DNA from 2 places in the Exiguobacterium sp. s39 genome. Region 1 is predicted to be linked to the other one. Evidence: a T-box and tRNA genes for the amino acid it is inferred to sense, from the RefSeq annotation. Region 1 holds a T-box; the other holds one or more tRNA genes.
What was found. A T-box is a leader RNA that pairs with one kind of tRNA and senses whether it is charged. The one in region 1 lies ahead of ileS (isoleucine--tRNA ligase), so its partner is inferred to be a tRNA-Ile.
Positions count from the first base shown of each region.

Region 1 (8,853 bases):
CGTACATTAAGTACGTTATTACAGTATTACAGTTACGTCATGATCGTTTATATCCTGCTTTCGTGGTTCCCGAATGCCCGTGATTCTAAATTCGGACAAGTGCTCGCGATGTTAGTCGAGCCATTCCTAGCGCCCTTCCGTCGTATCATCCCGCCTATCGGGGGCATGCTGGATATCTCGCCGATTGTAGCCTTCCTCGTCTTGAACTTGGCTCAATCGGGTATCCGAGCAATCTTTTTAGTATGAGCGTATACGATCATTATCGTGGAAGCGAGCGGGAATTCGTCGATTCAGTCTTGAACTGGATCGATCATGTGGAAGCGACCTATACGTTCAAATTAACGGATTTCCTAGATCCACGTGAACAACAAATCACACAAGAACTCGTCGGTTCGAAATGCGCCCTCTTTTTTGAGGGCGGTTTCGAAGGCGCTGAACGTAAACGGGCAATCCTCGCACCAGATTATTATGAATACAACGCGGATGACTTTGACATTTCCATCTATCGCATTCATTATCCTACTAAATTCGTTGAACTTTCTCATCGTCAAGTCACCGGTACATTATTGAACGTCGGATTGAAACGAGCTAAATTCGGCGACGTCATCATTCAGGATCAAGTACAGTTTGCCGTCGCGGACGAAGTCGCGACCTATATCGAAGCAAACGTCGAACGAGCAGGGAAGACGAAGATTCGTCTTTCGCGTGTTGAGGCGGAAGACCGTTTGAAAGTGAAGGATCAAGAGTGGGAAGAGACACTTGGGTTCGTCAGTTCACTTCGGTTCGATACGGTCGTGAGTGAAATTCTCGGCTTCTCGCGTCAAAAAGCACAGACGCTCATTAAACAAGGTGAAAGTAAGGTCAATTATAAAGTAGTGGATGATTCGAGCTTCATGCTAGAAGAAGGCGACTTGCTTTCCTTGCGTGGAACAGGACGCGTCAAGTTGATTGCAATCCTCGGATCAACGAAACGTGACCGGATCAAGCTACAATACGGTATTTTAAAAGGATAAGATAAATGCGGAGGAGGAATTCATCATGCCATTAACGCCACTCGATATTCATAATAAGGAGTTCACACGAAAGTTTCGCGGCTATGACGAAGATGAAGTGAACGAATTCCTAGATCAAGTCATCAAGGATTTTGAATTGTTGTTACGTGAGAATCGTCAACAACAGGAAGTCATCCAAAACATGCAAGCACGCGTTGATTACTTCAGTTCGATGGAAGAAACATTGAATAAATCGATCATCGTCGCACAGGAAGCAGCTGAAGAAGTCAAAGCCAATGCTTCAAAAGAAGCGAGCTTGATCCTAAAGCAAGCAGAACGTGAAGCAGAGCAGTTGCAAGATGCAGCGCAACGCCGGGCACAACGGACGGACTTCGAAGTAGAGCAAATGCGCAAAAAAATCGAACTCTATCGTAATCGATTCAAAGTATTGATCGATGCGCAGATGGAATTATTGACGAGCCATGACTGGGATGCGTTTGATTTCTCTTCTCGTGGAGCGCTTGACGATGTTCCAGCAGTTGCGTATAATGACGACGATGTCGTATAAATAAAATCAATGACAAGGACACGTCGCATCTTGGACGGTTGACAGCGAATCGGGGAATGGTGGAAGCCCGAGCAACGAAAAAGATGGGGTATCCCCTTGGAGTGCATGACTGAACGTTCGCTGAACAGTAAGTCATGCCGGCTCACTCCCGTTATCGAGTTCTTAAGCGGTCCTGCGTCGTCAAAATGGCGAGCGGGATTAGTAGGGTGGTACCGCGAGTTCAGCCAAGCTCGTCCCTATCTCAGGGATGAGCTTGGCTTTTTTTGTACTTTTAAAGCGAAAGGTGAGAGATAGTCAGATGGATTACAAAGAAACCTTATTGATGATGAAAACGGAGTTTTTAATGCGAGGCAACTTGCCAAAACGTGAACCAGATATGCAAGCACGATGGGAAGAGATGAATCTCTACGCTGCGGTCCAGGAAAAAAACGCTGGAAAGCCAACGTTCATCCTCCACGATGGTCCTCCGTATGCGAATGGTGACATCCATATGGGTCACGGATTAAACAAAGTCTTAAAAGACATCATCGTTCGTTATAAATCGATGAATGGCTTCCAGTCTCCATACGTGCCTGGTTGGGACACACACGGATTACCGATTGAAACAGCACTTCAAAAAGCCGGTGTTGATCGTAAATCGATGACGGTCGCAGAATTCCGTGAATTATGTGCGAAATATGCGCTGGAACAAGTCGATCACCAACGCGAACAATTCAAACGTCTCGGCGTTCTCGGTGACTATGACAACCCATACATCACTCTTCAACCAGAATTTGAAGCAGCTCAAATTCGTTTATTCGGCGATATGGCGAACAAAGGCTATATCTACAAAGGGAAGAAACCGGTCTATTGGTCACCGTCTTCTGAATCGGCATTAGCTGAAGCAGAAATCGAATATCAAGATAAACGGTCAGCTGCCATCTATGTCGCGTTCCAAGTCATGGACGGAAAAAACATCTTAGAGCCGACGGATCATTTCGTCATCTGGACGACGACACCATGGACGATTCCAGCGAACCTCGGAATCTCTGTCAGTGCGGAATTAACGTATGCGCGGATCGAGTATCAAGGAAAAGGCTATATCGTAGCGGAAACACTTGTTCCTGAAGTCATCGAAGCACTCGGATGGGAAGATGCAACAGTCGGACGTGTCTTTAATGGTGCGGATTTCGAATACATGAAAGCAAAACATCCACTGTACGACCGTGAATCACTCGTCATGCTTGGCGATCACGTTACAGCGGAAGCGACAGGTGTCGTTCATACGGCTCCAGGTCACGGGGAAGATGACTTCCACATCGGTCAAGCTTACGGTCTTGACGTCCTTTGCCCAGTCGACGATAAAGGGATCATGACAGCAGAAGCACCTGGATTCGAAGGCATGTTCTATGAAGATGCGAATAAAGAAATCGGTCTTGCCCTCGAAGAAGCCGGTGCACTCTTGAAACTATCGTTCATCAAACACTCGTATCCACATGACTGGCGGACGAAAAAACCGGTCATTTTCCGGGCAACACCACAGTGGTTCGCTTCAATCAAAGACTTCCGTGCGGAAATCCTTGATGAGATCAAAGGCGTCCAGTGGGTACCAGAGTGGGGGGAAACACGTCTCCACAACATGTTCAAAGACCGCGGCGACTGGGTCATCTCACGTCAACGTGCTTGGGGCGTTCCACTTCCAATCTTCTACGCTGAAGATGGAACGGAAATCGTCACACCAGAAACGATTGATCATATCGCGAATCTATTTGCAGCTCACGGATCAAATGTCTGGTATGAGCGCGAAGCAGTCGACTTGCTTCCTGAAGGATTCACACATCCAGCAAGCCCGAACGGTATCTTCAAAAAAGAAACGGACATCATGGATGTCTGGTTCGATTCTGGTTCATCACATGCCGGTGTCCTTGCGACACGTCCTGAATTGACACGTCCAGCGGATCTCTATCTTGAAGGATCTGACCAATATCGTGGTTGGTTCAACTCATCGCTATCGACAGCCGTCGCAACGACAGGAAAAGCACCATACAAAGCGGTCGTCAGTCACGGATTCGTTCTGGATGGTCAAGGTCGCAAGATGTCGAAATCGATCGGTAACACGATTGCACCGATTCAAGTCATGCAACAATTTGGAGCAGAGATCCTTCGCTTGTGGGTGGCATCAGTCGATTATCAAGCTGATGTCCGAGCATCGATGGATAACTTCAAACAAGTCTCAGAATCATATCGTAAAATCCGGAACACGGTTCGTTTCCTCCTCGGAAACTTGGATCAATTCGATCCTGCGATGCACCGCGTCGCATTTGAAGACTTACCAGAGTCAGATCGTTTCATGCGTACGAAACTGGACCAACTTGTTGGAAAAGTAAAAGCGGCTTATGATGCGTACGACTTCATGTCGGTCTATCAATTGCTCCATAACTTCTGTGTCCTTGATTTGTCGTCGTTCTACCTCGATTACACGAAAGATATCCTGTATATCGAAAAAGCAGACGCGACATCGCGTCGTGCGGTTCAGACGGTCATGTATGATACAGTCGTTGCCTTGTTGCAATTGATGGCACCTGTCTTGCCACACACAGCAGACGAAGCATGGGAATTCGTACCAGCTGTTGAAACGAAGAGTATCTTCCTGACAGACCTTCCGAAAACGGTCGAAGTCTCAGAAGAAGGACTTGCCCTCATCGAGAAATGGAACGCGTTCCTGACATTCCGCGATGATGTCTTAAAAGCACTCGAGGAAGCGCGCGTTGAGAAACTCGTCGGTAAGACACTCGAAGCGAAACTCTTGCTTGCACCGAAGGAAGAGACGAAAGCCTTGCTCGGAACAATCGATCATCTTGAGCAGTTACTCCAAGTCTCACAACTCGAATTCGTTGAAACGGCGGATAAGATGTATGAGACGACCGGCATCACGGTTCAAAAAGCTGACGGTGAAAAATGTGAACGTTGTTGGACATATTCGACGGAACTCGGACAAGATCCGGCTCATCCGACGCTTTGCCCACGTTGTACTGAAGTCGTCAATTCTTTATAATGATACAAAGGGAGGGGCGACTGCGACTTCGCAGGACGCCCCTCATTATTTTTGGATGCGGAGGACAATAGGATGTGGCTTTACTTAGGGATTGCTGCTTTACTCGTTGGAATCGACCAGTTGACGAAATGGATTGTCGTTCAAAATATGACGATCGGTCAAGCCATCACGGTCATTCCGGATTTCTTTTATCTCAACTCGTATCGGAATCGAGGCGCTGCGTGGGGCATGCTCGAAGGTAAATTCGGCTTTTTCTTCATCGTTACGGTCGTCGTCGTCATTGGATTGATTTACTTCCTCTACAAGGAAGGCACGAAAAATAAGGTATTTGCTTGGAGCATCGCGTTATTGCTCAGTGGTGCGATCGGAAATTTCATTGATCGAATGGCACGAGGAGAAGTCGTTGATTTCTTCCACTTCTTCCCGTTCGGCTATAATTTTCCGATCTTTAATGTCGCAGACGTCTGTTTGACGTTTGGTGTCATCACGATGCTAATTAGCGTCATGTTCGAAGAACGGTTGACTAAGAAAGGAACGATGGATAAATGAATGAAGTAGAAACATGGTCCGTGCAAGCGGATGGAGCGACAGGGCGCATTGATAAATGGCTCGCAGAACAAAACGATTGGTCGCGTTCGCAAGTACAGGAATGGTTGAAAGCGGGGCGCGTCGAAGTCGACGGTCGTGTCGTCAAACCGAACTATAAATTATCGGGAACGGAATCGATTGAGGTCCATATCCCGGAAGCAGTGGAACTCGAAATCTTGCCGGAAGACATCCCACTTGATGTCGTCTATGAAGATTCGGACGTCATCGTCGTCAACAAACCAAAAGGGATGGTCGTCCACCCGGCGGCAGGGCATGTCTCAGGAACGCTCGTCAACGCCTTATTACACCACTGTCAAGATCTCTCAGGCATCAATGGCGTCAAACGACCAGGAATCGTTCACCGAATCGATAAGGATACGTCAGGTCTGTTGATGGTCGCTAAGAACGACTTAGCGCATGAATCACTTGCGCATCAATTGAAAGAGAAGACGACGGAGCGTCTTTATATTGCGCTCGTACACGGTGAAATCCCGCACGAACTCGGAACGATTGAAGCGCCAATCGGACGCGATAAGAACGACCGTCAACGGATGACGGTAACGGATAAGAATTCAAAGTCTGCCGTGACCCATTTCCGTGTTCTTGATCGGTACGAGGGCTTTACGGTCGTTGAATGTAAACTTGAAACAGGACGGACGCACCAAATCCGTGTCCATATGCGTTATATCGGTTTCCCTCTTGCTGGTGACCCGAAATATGGTCCACGCAAGACGATGAAAATGAACGGTCAAGCCTTGCATGCTGCGGTTCTCGGTTTCGAACACCCACGCACAGGTGAGTGGATGCGGTTTGAAGCACCGCTCCCAGAAGAGATGACATTTGAAATCGGTCAATTGAAAAAACTTGAATTAGAGTCTTGACGTTTTTCTAATAAAACGGTAGAGTATCACCTAGAGAGCGATGCGAGACATCCTCTACTGACACTTCGGTCGTCCGAGTGACGATCCTACCTAACTAGTATCACCTTTAATCGAGTCCGGAGAGGCTGCGAAAGGGAGAACCTACCACGATTGTGTGTAGGCATGCATACATGACGTATGCCATGATTCTGTCTTCGATGACCTTCTGCGGATTTCCGCAGAAGGTCTTTTGTATGAAAGGAGAAACCATGAAACCAGCCGTCATCTTAGATGAAGCCGCGATCGGACGTGCACTGACACGGATCGCCCATGAAATCATCGAACGTAACAAAGGAATTCATGATTTGATGATTGTCGGAATCAAGACGCGAGGCGAGACACTCGCTCGTCGACTTGCGAAGCGCATCGAACAAATCGAAGGAAAACCGGTCTTACTCGGTGTCGTCGACATCTCAATGTACCGGGATGACTTGTCGAAACGAAGTTTAGAACCAGAAATCAAAGGTTCTGATCTACCGGAAGATATCACCGGGAAAATCGTCGTCCTCGTTGACGACGTGCTCTACACAGGTCGCACCGTTCGCGCCGCGATGGACGCGCTCGTCGATCACGGAAGACCGAGTATGATTCAACTCGCTGTACTCGTCGACCGCGGACATCGGGAGTTACCGATTCGACCAGATTTCATCGGTAAGAACGTCCCGACATCCCGTGAGGAACAAGTCGTCGTTGCGCTCGCCGAAGTCGATGAAGCCGATCAAGTATTCATTAAACGCTAAAATTCAAAACCTTTAAGGTGGTCCAGAGAGACCAGAAAGGGAGTCATCCATATGGCAAAACATGCCGCAGTACTTGATGTACAAGAAGTACCTACTCACCCTCTAAACTGGCTGATGCTCAGCCTACAACACGTCTTCGCGATGTTTGGTGCGACCGTGCTCGTCCCGCTCTTAACGGGACTCAACACATCGGTCGCGCTCGTCGCAAGCGGAGTCGGCACACTGATTTTCCTCGCCGTTACCCGCTTCAAAGTACCCACATATCTTGGTTCGAGTTTTGCCTACATTGCCCCGATCATTGCCGTCAGTGAACGGTGGGGTGTCGAGGATGCGTTAATCGGCGGAATGGTCGCTGGACTCGTCTATGGACTTGTCTCACTCCTCATCCGCTACACAGGAGCTGCTTGGTTGCTTCGGTTACTCCCACCGGTCGTCATCGGACCGGTCATTATGGTCATCGGTCTATCGCTCGCCCCGACCGCTGTCAACATGGCGATGAACGGAGCGGGCGGTAAGTACAACGGACTGTACTTCCTCGTTGCGATGGTCACACTCGGCGTCACACTCCTTGCGATGACGTACTTAAAAGGAATGTGGAGTACGATTCCGATCCTGTTCGGGATCACGGTTGGTTATCTCGTTGCGGCATCGGTCGGAATCATTGATTTCACACCACTCCAACAAGCAACGTTCTTCCACGTGCCGGACTTCACGATTCCGTTCTTGAATTACACACCATCGTGGAATACAGCCGCGTTGCTTCTGATCGTTCCCGTGACGCTCGTCACACTGACGGAGCACATTGGCGAACAAAAAGTGACATCACGGATCATCGGGCGCGAGACGCTCCTCGATCCAGGGATGCACCGGACCGTACTGGGTGACGGGATCGCGAAGACAGTCGCTTCGATGCTTGGCGGACCACCGGTTACGACGTATGGTGAGAACAACGGTGTCATGTCGATCACTCGTGTCTACAGTGTCTACGTCCTCGGTGGTGCGGCGGTTCTTGCGATCAGCTTCGGATTCCTCGGATATGTCGAAGGATTCATCAAGACGATTCCGACACCGGTCATGGGTGGAATCAGTATTCTCTTATTCGGAGTCATCGCGTCGAATGGTCTTCGGACGCTGACGGAAAGTAAGATCGACCTTGCCGATAAACGGAACTTGACGATCACAGCTGTCATTCTCGTCACAGGCATCGGAGGCGCGGCGCTTAAAATCGGCAACTTCTCTCTCGAAGGAATGGCACTAGCGACGATTCTTGGGATCATCCTGAATCTAGTTCTTCCAAAAACGACAGAGCAGGTCGAAGAAACAACGGAAACCTCTACAACTCAATCGGTAGCTAACAACTTTTAAGACGTTCCGAGAGAACGATAAAGTGAGGGCCATGAAAAGAAGCAGGGAATCACTCTGCCTTCTTTCGGCGCACCTTCACTTAGAAGGTGCGCCTTTTTCATGACCTGAAGAGGAGTGAATGACATGAAGACGATCCTAAAAAACCGGCATTTCGTCAATTTAGAAAGCTTATCCATGACAGAAATCAATTCTTTGATTGAACGCAGTCTCGCTTTTAAACGAGGCGAGCCAGCACCAGATTTTTCCGATAAGACACTCGTCAATCTGTTCTTTGAAAACTCGACCCGGACACGTTCTTCCTTTGAGATGGCAGAACATCGTCTGAACATGCATTTACTGCCGTTCGAAACGGCGACTTCCTCCGTGCAAAAAGGAGAAACGTTACGCGATACATGTAAGACACTCGAAGCAATCGGCGCCGACGGTCTAGTCATTCGCCACGGAGCGACCGGATATTACGAAGAATTGATGCAGACACTCGATATTCCGATCATCAATGCGGGAGATGGAAGCGGTCAACATCCGTCCCAGTCCTTACTCGATTTGATGACGATGGTCGAGACGTACGGAACGGTCGAAGGAAAAGTCGTCGTCATCTGTGGGGACTTACAACATAGTCGCGTCGCCCGATCGAACGCTGACATTT
Region 1 covers NZ_JACSNA010000001.1:1,366,896-1,375,748, reverse strand. Annotated here, with positions in the region: gene KNQ11_RS07315 (YggT family protein) at 1-246, shown strand, start outside; gene KNQ11_RS07310 (YlmH family RNA-binding protein) at 243-1,013, shown strand; gene KNQ11_RS07305 (DivIVA domain-containing protein) at 1,039-1,560, shown strand; T-box leader at 1,561-1,801, shown strand; gene ileS (isoleucine--tRNA ligase) at 1,859-4,594, shown strand; gene lspA (signal peptidase II) at 4,667-5,143, shown strand; gene KNQ11_RS07290 (RluA family pseudouridine synthase) at 5,140-6,063, shown strand; gene pyrR (bifunctional pyr operon transcriptional regulator/uracil phosphoribosyltransferase PyrR) at 6,312-6,842, shown strand; gene KNQ11_RS07280 (uracil-xanthine permease family protein) at 6,894-8,207, shown strand; gene KNQ11_RS07275 (aspartate carbamoyltransferase catalytic subunit) at 8,331-8,853, shown strand, end outside.

Region 2 (8,853 bases), 1.2 Mb from region 1:
GATTTTAATTTTTTAATTTTTGTTGGTAATAAAGGGTTTTTGTGTTATGGTACAGATTAATAAAACCTTAACAAACGGATGTCTCAAAAACTATTTACAAGTTCAACAGACCTTTACATAATGGGGGAGTTGAGAAAATAAACTTTACAAACACATCAATCCACATGAAATAAAGGAGCTGGCAAGATGAACTATGATTTGCAGGAAATGATTTTCACCTTCATAGGTGGACTCGGGATTTTCCTATTCGGTATTAAGTATATGGGAGATGGGCTCCAAAAAACAGCAGGAGACCGATTACGTTATATCCTCGATAAATATACGACAAATCCACTGTTAGGTATCCTAGCGGGTATCGTCGTCACGATTTTGATACAGTCGTCGTCAGGGACGACCGTCATCGTTGTCGGACTCGTTAGTGCGGGTCTGATGAATTTACGACAGGCAATCGGAGTCGTCATGGGGGCTAACATCGGAACAACGATTACGGCTTTCATCATCGGCTTTAACGTCAAGGAAGCTGCGCTTCCAGCAATCGCAATTGGTGCTTTCTTGATCTTCTTCTTCAATAAAGAACGGGTTCAATACATCGGACAGATTTTCTTCGGCTTCGGTGCATTGTTCTATGGTTTGACATTGATGGGCGACGGAATGGCTCCACTTGAGTCAAGTGTCTGGTTCCGTGAGTTGACGGTATCGATGTCGGATAATCCATTGCTTGGTGTATTCGTCGGAACGATCTTTACTGTTCTTGTCCAGTCGTCGTCAGCAACGATCGGCATCTTACAAGAGTTGTACGCTGGTGGCATGATCGATATCAAAGCGGCACTTCCGGTCTTGTTCGGTGATAACATCGGAACAACGATCACAGCAGTACTTGCAGCACTTGGTGCGTCGATTGCAGCTAAACGGACAGCAGCGGCACACGTCATCTTCAACATTATCGGAACAGTATTGTTCCTGATTGCATTACCAATCTTCTCAAGCTTCATTACGTGGATCACAGGCGCGCTTGATTTAGGTCCAAAAATGCAAATCGCCTTTGCACATGGAACATTCAATGTCGTCAATACGTTGATTCAATGTTGGTTCATTGCGCAAATCGCATGGCTTGTACAAAAAATCGTACCGGGTACGGATACGACGATTGATTCGAAACCGCGTCATCTCGATCAGAACATCTTGAACCAATCTTCGGCACTTGCTTTGAATCAAGCAAAGCTCGAAGTATTGCGAATGGGAGAATTCTCGAAAGACGCACTTGCAAAAGCGCACCGTTACACGCAATCGCATGATAAGAAAGATGTTTCAGAATCAGAGCAGATTGAATATGCGATCAACCATTTAAATACAGAAGTCACGAGTTATCTCGTTAAAGTAGCGGCACATGATTTATCAGAGCGTGAATCAAATGAACACTCGTTACTGATGCACGCTGTCAATGATTTCGAACGAATCGGTGACCACGTCGAAAACATCGTTGAATTAGTCGATTTCCAAATCGTCAACAGAATTCAGTTCACATCAGCTGCGAAGAAAGAGCTTGATGACATGTATGCCTTGACGCAAGAAATCGTCGATTGTGCCGTACGCGCTGTCGAAGAGGATGATGTCACACGAGCTCGCAAAGTTCTAGAACTCGAAGGTAAACTCGATGCACTCGAACGGTCATTCCGGAAGCATCACGTCCTTCGTGTTAACGCTGGCGAATGTACGGGACAAGCAGGGATGATCTTCGTCGATCTCTTGTCAAACCTCGAACGAATTGGCGATCACGCTGTCAACATCACGGATCTCGTCCTTGAACAGCGGACGGCTTTAACGAACTAAGTGAAATACGATTTTCTTATGACGGCTGATTTCAAAAAAATGAAATCAGCTGTTTATTTTTTTGAAATAGCATATTGACAAGTTTCGCCACATCTCGTAATCTAGTAAGAGTAAGAAACATACATCATGGCGGTGTAGCTCAGCTGGCTAGAGCGTACGGTTCATACCCGTGAGGTCGTGGGTTCGACTCCCTCCGCCGCTACTATTACTTAAGGACCCTTAGCTCAGCTGGTTAGAGCTGACGGCTCATAACCGTCCGGTCGCAGGTTCGAGCCCTGCAGGGTCCATTCAGTAGAACGCTTCTCGTTGAAAAACGGGAAGCGTTTATTTTTGTTCCCCCGGGGAATAGTAAAGATATTGTAATAATATTCATACTATAGTAACTAAGGGAGAGCGAAGAGAGATGGAACGTAACCATACGATGATGCAGTTTTTTGAGTGGCATGTAGAGAATGATGGGAAGCACTGGCAACGCTTGAAAGAGCGGGCGCCTGAATTACGTGCTGCCGGCATCACGTCCGTGTGGATTCCACCGGCGTCAAAAGGTCAATCGGATGAAGATACAGGATATGGCATCTATGACGTCTATGATTTAGGCGAATTTGATCAAAAAGGAACGGTCCGTACGAAATACGGTACGAAAGATGAACTCGTCGAAGCGATCCAGGTTGCTCGGGAGAACGATATCGCTGTTTACGCTGATGTCGTCATGAACCATAAAGCAGCAGCCGATGAACTCGAGACGATCAATGTCGTCGAAGTCCATCCGGAAGATCGTTCGAAAGAAATTTCAGAAGAGTTTGAAATCGAAGCTTGGACGAAGTTTACGTTCCCAGGACGTAACGGAAAATATTCAGATTTCATCTGGACACATGAATTTTTCAATGGAACGGATTTTGATGCCCGTGAAGAAAAGACGGGTGTCTTTAAAATTTCCGGTAAAAATAAAGATTGGAATGATCAAGTCGATGATGAATTCGGAAACTATGACTATTTGATGTTCGCGAACATCGATTATAATCACCCGGAAGTCCGAGAAGAAATGATCCGCTGGGGACATTGGTTCCAAGAAACAATTGATTGCCAAGGTTTCCGACTCGATGCCATCAAACATATCAACTATGAATTCGTTCATGAATTCGCAAAATCAATGATTGAAAAAAGTGAAGGTGACTTCTATATGGTCGGTGAGTTCTGGAAATCAGATCTCGATGATTGTCGTCATTTCCTTGATAGCGTCGACTATACGATCGATTTGTTCGATGTTCCGCTTCATTATAAGTTCCATGAAGCTTCGAAGCTGGGACAGGAGTTTGATATGACGACATTGTTTGCAGATACCCTTGTCGAATCACACCCGACGAATGCCGTCACGTTCGTCGACAATCACGATTCTCAACCGGGGGAATCACTTGAGTCGTGGGTGGATGACTGGTTCAAACAACACGCTTACGCGGCGATTTTACTTCGTAAAGACGGTTACCCATGTGTCTTCTACGGTGACTATTATGGAGTGCAAGGACCACATCCGGTAGAAGGGAAAAAAGAAATGATCGATGCTTTACTCTATGCACGGTATCACAAAGCATATGGTGAGCAAGAAGATTATCTCGATGATCCACATTGTGTCGGTTGGGTTCGTCGTGGAGTTGAGGAAATTGAGAACTCTGGCTGTGCGGTCTTATTGTCGAATGCCGATATGTGTGAAAAACGGATGTTCGTTGGTGAAGAACGGGCAGGCCAAGAATGGTTCGACTATACGAACCATCAAGATCACCCTGTCGTGATCGACGATGAAGGATTTGGTGTCTTCCCAGTTCCAGGTGGTGGTGTCTCAGTTTTTGCTCCACGAGAAGTCAAGTAAATCCGAGGGTCTTGACTTGCGTCAACACAGGTTCTTTTGCTAGTCTTAAAGGGTATTGAAGTTTTCGAAAATAGCACAAAGGGGGACATGAACATGTCAAAATTTGAATTACCAGAACTCGGCTACGCTTATGATGCGCTTGAGCCACATATCGATGCTCGTACGATGGAGATTCACCACACGAAACACCACAACACGTATGTCACGAACGTGAATGCGGCGCTTGAGGGTACAGAACATGAAGGAAAGTCACTTGAAGAACTTCTTCAAAACTTGGATGCTCTCCCAGCAAACATTCAAACTGCAGTCCGTAACAACGGTGGCGGTCACTGGAACCACTCATTCTTCTGGAAACTGTTGAAGAAGAACGATGGCGCTGCTCCAACAGGCGAACTCGCGACAGCAATCGACGAAGCATTCGGATCATTCGATGCATTCAAAGATGCATTCGCGAAAGCAGCAACAACTCGTTTTGGTTCAGGTTGGGCTTGGTTAATCGTTGACGGTGGAAAATTGGCGGTCGTTTCGACACCAAACCAAGATACACCAGTCATGGAAGGCAAAACACCAATCCTCGGTCTTGATGTTTGGGAACACGCATACTATCTCAACTACCAAAACCGTCGTCCTGATTACATCAATGCGTTCTTCAACGTCGTTGATTGGGATCACGTAGCGAAGCTTTACGCTGACGCGAAGTAATGTGAAAACTAGCGTATCGTTCAATTGTGAACGATACGCTTTTTTTAATGCGGAAAATGATGGGATAGGTTGTTATGGAAAGTTTCCTTCTATATAATGAAACAAGATGACTTTTGAACGATAGGGGAGTACGCCATGGCTAAACGAATTACCGTACGAGGAAGACGGCGTAATCATCTGCCGCTTCGTCTGAATTTAATGTTCTTCGTCGTTTTTTTATTGTTTGCGATTTTGATTTTCCGTTTAGGAGTCGTGCAAATCGTCAATGGTGAGAAAATTTCGCGGGAAGTTCAAAAAACAGAAATGATCGCATCAAAATATGAAGTGCCACGCGGAAAGATTTATGACCGGGATGGTCGTCTTTTGGTTGATACGATTTCTAAATACTCGATCGTCTACCGTCGAGCACAAACGACGAAAGTCGATGAACGCATTGAGATTGCACAGCGTCTTGCAGCAATCATTGATCTACCTAAAAAAGATTGGAAAGTCACAGAACGTGATATTAAGGATTTCTGGATCGCGACGAACACGAAAGAGTCTGATCGTCGTTATCAAGAAGCCGTCAAACAGAAATATCCTTCAGCAGAGGCACAAAGTAAACTATCAATCGCAGAACAGGATCAAATCCGATTAGATGCGATTACGAAAGACGATATCGATTATGACGATCAAACGATGGAAGTCATTGCGATCAAACATAACATGGAAGTCGGATACGCACTTGATCCGCAACTCGTCAAACTCGGTGCTTCTGCAAAAGAAATGGCGATCATCGATGAAAATCTAGAAGATTTAAAAGGTGTATCGGTGGAACCGTTCTACGAGCGTTCTTATCCATATGAAGGAACACTTCGGAACATCTTCGGGAAGTACTCGAAGATTCCAGCAGAACAACAAGCTGAGTTCAAAGCAAAAGGTTACAGCTTGAATGACCGTGTCGGAACATCATTCCTTGAACAACAGTATGAAGATCTTCTGCGCGGGAAACCAGCGTACGATGTGTATGAGACGTTCAATGGAGAGCCGGTCGGTGATCCAAAACGCGAGGAAGGCGAGTCCGGTAAAGATCTCGTTCTGACCGTGGATGCGGAATACAACAAACAAGTCGACCAAATCATGCAACAAGCCATTAAAATGGGACGTGGCATGGGTAGTCGTTATCTAAAAGAAGGTTACGCCGTCGTCATGAATCCACAGACAGGTGAGATTCTTGCGATGTCTGGTCAAAAGTTGGATCCAGCAACCGGTAAGTTCTCAGATGTCGCAATCAATAATGTATTGACGTCGCTTCAAATCGGTTCGACGATCAAAGGCGCAACGGTTGCGATGGGACTCGAAGAGGGTGTTATTCGTCAAAACGAAGTCATCAACGATACACCGATCACGATTGGTGGTACGAAAAAAGGATCGTATGTCAACATGGGTCCAATTACGGATTTAACAGCACTTGAGCGTTCATCAAACGTTTATATGTTCAACATTGCAATGCGGATGGCGAAGTACCCAAGTAACGGTATTGCCGGAGCGAGTGTGGACGGAGCAGCTGCTATCATGCAGAATTACTACAGTCAGTTCGGGCTTGGAGTGACGACGGGTGTAGATTTACCGTACGAAGCAAAAGGTGTGCAAGGAACACCTGACCGTGTCACTTTACTCATGGACCGAGTCATCGGACAATATGATGCCTTTACACCGCTACAAGTCGCACAATATATTTCAACACTTGCCAACGGTGGCTATCGTGTTCAGCCGCACTTCTTAAAAGAAGTTCTCGCGTCGAATTCGATTGAAAAAGGGACAAAACAAGTTGATTATAGCTTTAAGACGAATTATTTGAATCGAATTGAAGTCAGTCAAGATAACATTGATCATGTTCGTGAAGGATTACATCGCGTTGTCAAAGGAGAGCGTGGTACAGCAAAAATCATCGCACAAACCGGTATTGATGCAGCTGCGAAAACAGGTACAGCGCAGGTTAGTGTCTATGGTGACGATGGAATCGCCTTACGTGATGGAAGTGGACAACCAGTTCGTTCATTGAACTCGAACCTTGTCGGCTGGGCACCGTACGATAATCCAGAGATGGCATGGGCCGTGTTCCTTCCTTATATGGAACAAGAAACCGTCAACTCAAAAATTGGTCACGATCTTGTCAAAGCGTATTTCAATGTGAAGGACGTACCATGGCAAACTAAGCCAAATTAACTAGATGGAAAACGAGAGTGAGCAATCACTCTCGTTTTTTTGTTTGCATTGACCTTTTTTTCTAATGGATTTCGAATTGTAAACACTAAAAAACACGCCTTTACAATTCTTTTACGTTGGATTCATTTCGTTTTAATAGTTCATCCGTAGTATAAGTCTTGTAAGGAAAACGGATAAAAAGTCGTAGCATCGTCAGCGACATACTTTCGAGGAGGAAAATTAATCATGTCTTGGATGAAAAAAACAGCACTCATCACAACGGTAGCATCAATCGCAGTAGTGGGGGCAGCATGTGGTAACGATAAAGGCGGTTCTGCTAGTTCATCTGATTTAAAAGGAAAAATCGCAATCGACGGTTCTTCTACTGTCTTCCCGATCATGGAAGCTGTCGGTGAAGAATATTCAATGGAACAACCTGACGTAGATGTCACAGTCGGTGTCTCTGGTACAGGTGGCGGATTCAAACGCTTCGTCGTTGGTGAAACAGATCTTTCAAACGCGTCACGTGAAATTAAAGAAGAAGAAGCGGCTGAAGCGAAAAAGAACAACATTGAATTCACGAAAATGGCACTCGCATATGATGGTTTGACTGTCGCAGTCAGCAAAGAAAATACATGGGTAAAAGAACTCTCAATGGAGCAACTCGAGAAAATCTGGCTCGACCCGAACATCAAGACTTGGAAAGATGTCGATTCTTCTTATCCGGCTGAACCATTGAAATTCTTCAGCCCAGGGAAAGATTCAGGAACATTCGACTTCTTCTCTGAGGAAGTACTTGAGAAAAAAGACATGCGTAAAGATGTTCAATTATCAGAAGACGATAACGTTCTCGTCAAAGGTGTTGAAGGAACGAAAGGCGCAATCGGATATTTCGGTTATGCGTACTACGCTGAGAATAAAGATAAGTTGAAGGAAGTACCACTTTCTGCTGAAGGAAAAGACGCAGTCGATCCAACACCAGAAACGATCAAAGATCTTTCTTATCCACTATCACGTGAAATCTACACGTACATCAATAACAAATCGATGAAAGACAAAAAACAAGTCGCTGACTTCGTTCAGTTCACGAACGAAAACGCTGGTGATCTTGCTGAAGAAGTCGGATATATCAAAATGCCACAAGATCGTTACGATGAAAACGCAAAAGCAATTGAAGACGCAATGAAATAAATCATCGAGTCATGAGGATGGCCCAACCGGGGAAGTCTGTACCGGTTGGGTCCCGTTCTCATGTCAAGAAGGAGTAGGGAGTGAAGAAGGATGAGTTCAACACAAAATAAATCGGTTCGCGAGCTGATTCAACAGAACCGACAGCAAAAATATAGTATGAAAAACGTCATGGAACGCGTCATGCCGATCGTGTTATTCCTTTGTGCGTTCGTCTCGGTCGTTACGACCATCGGCATCATTCTCACGTTAGTCATTGAAACAGAACACTTCTTCGAAGTCGTTCCGTTCAAGGAATTCTTCGGCAGTACGAGCTGGTATCCACTCAACTCACAACCAGAGTATGGAATTTGGCCACTTGTCGTCGGTACGCTTGAGATTACCGTGATTGCGATGCTAGTTGCCGTGCCGATCGGCCTCACATCAGCGATTTATTTAAGTGAGTACGCGTCAGACCGCGCACGCCGTATCTTAAAACCAATTCTTGAAGTGTTAGCAGGTGTTCCAACGATCGTCTTCGGATTCTTCGCATTGACGTTCGTCACACCATTACTCGTAAAATTAATTCCAGGTATTCAAATTTACAATGCGCTCAGTCCGGGGATCGTCGTCGGGATCATGATCATTCCGATGATCGCTTCGATTTCTGAGGATGCAATGAGCTCCGTTCCGAAAAAAATTCGCGATGGTGCGCTTGCACTCGGTTCGACACGTCTTGAAGTTGCATTGAAAGTCGTCGTTCCAGCTGCTTTATCAGGGATCATTGCATCGATCGTACTCGGTATGTCACGGGCAATCGGTGAGACGATGATCGTAACGATCGCTGGTGGTTCGAATCCGACAGCTGCGATCGATCCACTCGAGCCAGTCCAAACGATGACAGCGTATATCGTTCAGGTCGCCCTAGGTGATGCTGGATTTGGAACTGTCGAATATTACAGTATCTATGCGGTTGGTACACTCTTGTTCGTCTTCACATTAGTGATGAACTTACTTGCGAACTGGATCACACGCCGCTTCAGAGAGGAGTACTAAGATGGCCTTACCAGAAAAGCAACCTGTCTCAAAGAAATTCATCGATC
Region 2 covers NZ_JACSNA010000001.1:201,531-210,383, forward strand. Annotated here, with positions in the region: gene KNQ11_RS01020 (Na/Pi cotransporter family protein) at 187-1,830, shown strand; tRNA gene KNQ11_RS01025 (tRNA-Met) at 1,959-2,032, shown strand; tRNA gene KNQ11_RS01030 (tRNA-Ile) at 2,044-2,117, shown strand; gene KNQ11_RS01035 (alpha-amylase) at 2,234-3,694, shown strand; gene KNQ11_RS01040 (superoxide dismutase) at 3,788-4,396, shown strand; gene KNQ11_RS01045 (peptidoglycan D,D-transpeptidase FtsI family protein) at 4,532-6,604, shown strand; gene KNQ11_RS01050 (PstS family phosphate ABC transporter substrate-binding protein) at 6,830-7,774, shown strand; gene pstC (phosphate ABC transporter permease subunit PstC) at 7,865-8,806, shown strand; gene pstA (phosphate ABC transporter permease PstA) at 8,808-8,853, shown strand, end outside.
Region 2: it encodes a tRNA-Ile, which carries the amino acid that the T-box ahead of ileS (isoleucine--tRNA ligase) is inferred to sense. The anticodon was not compared.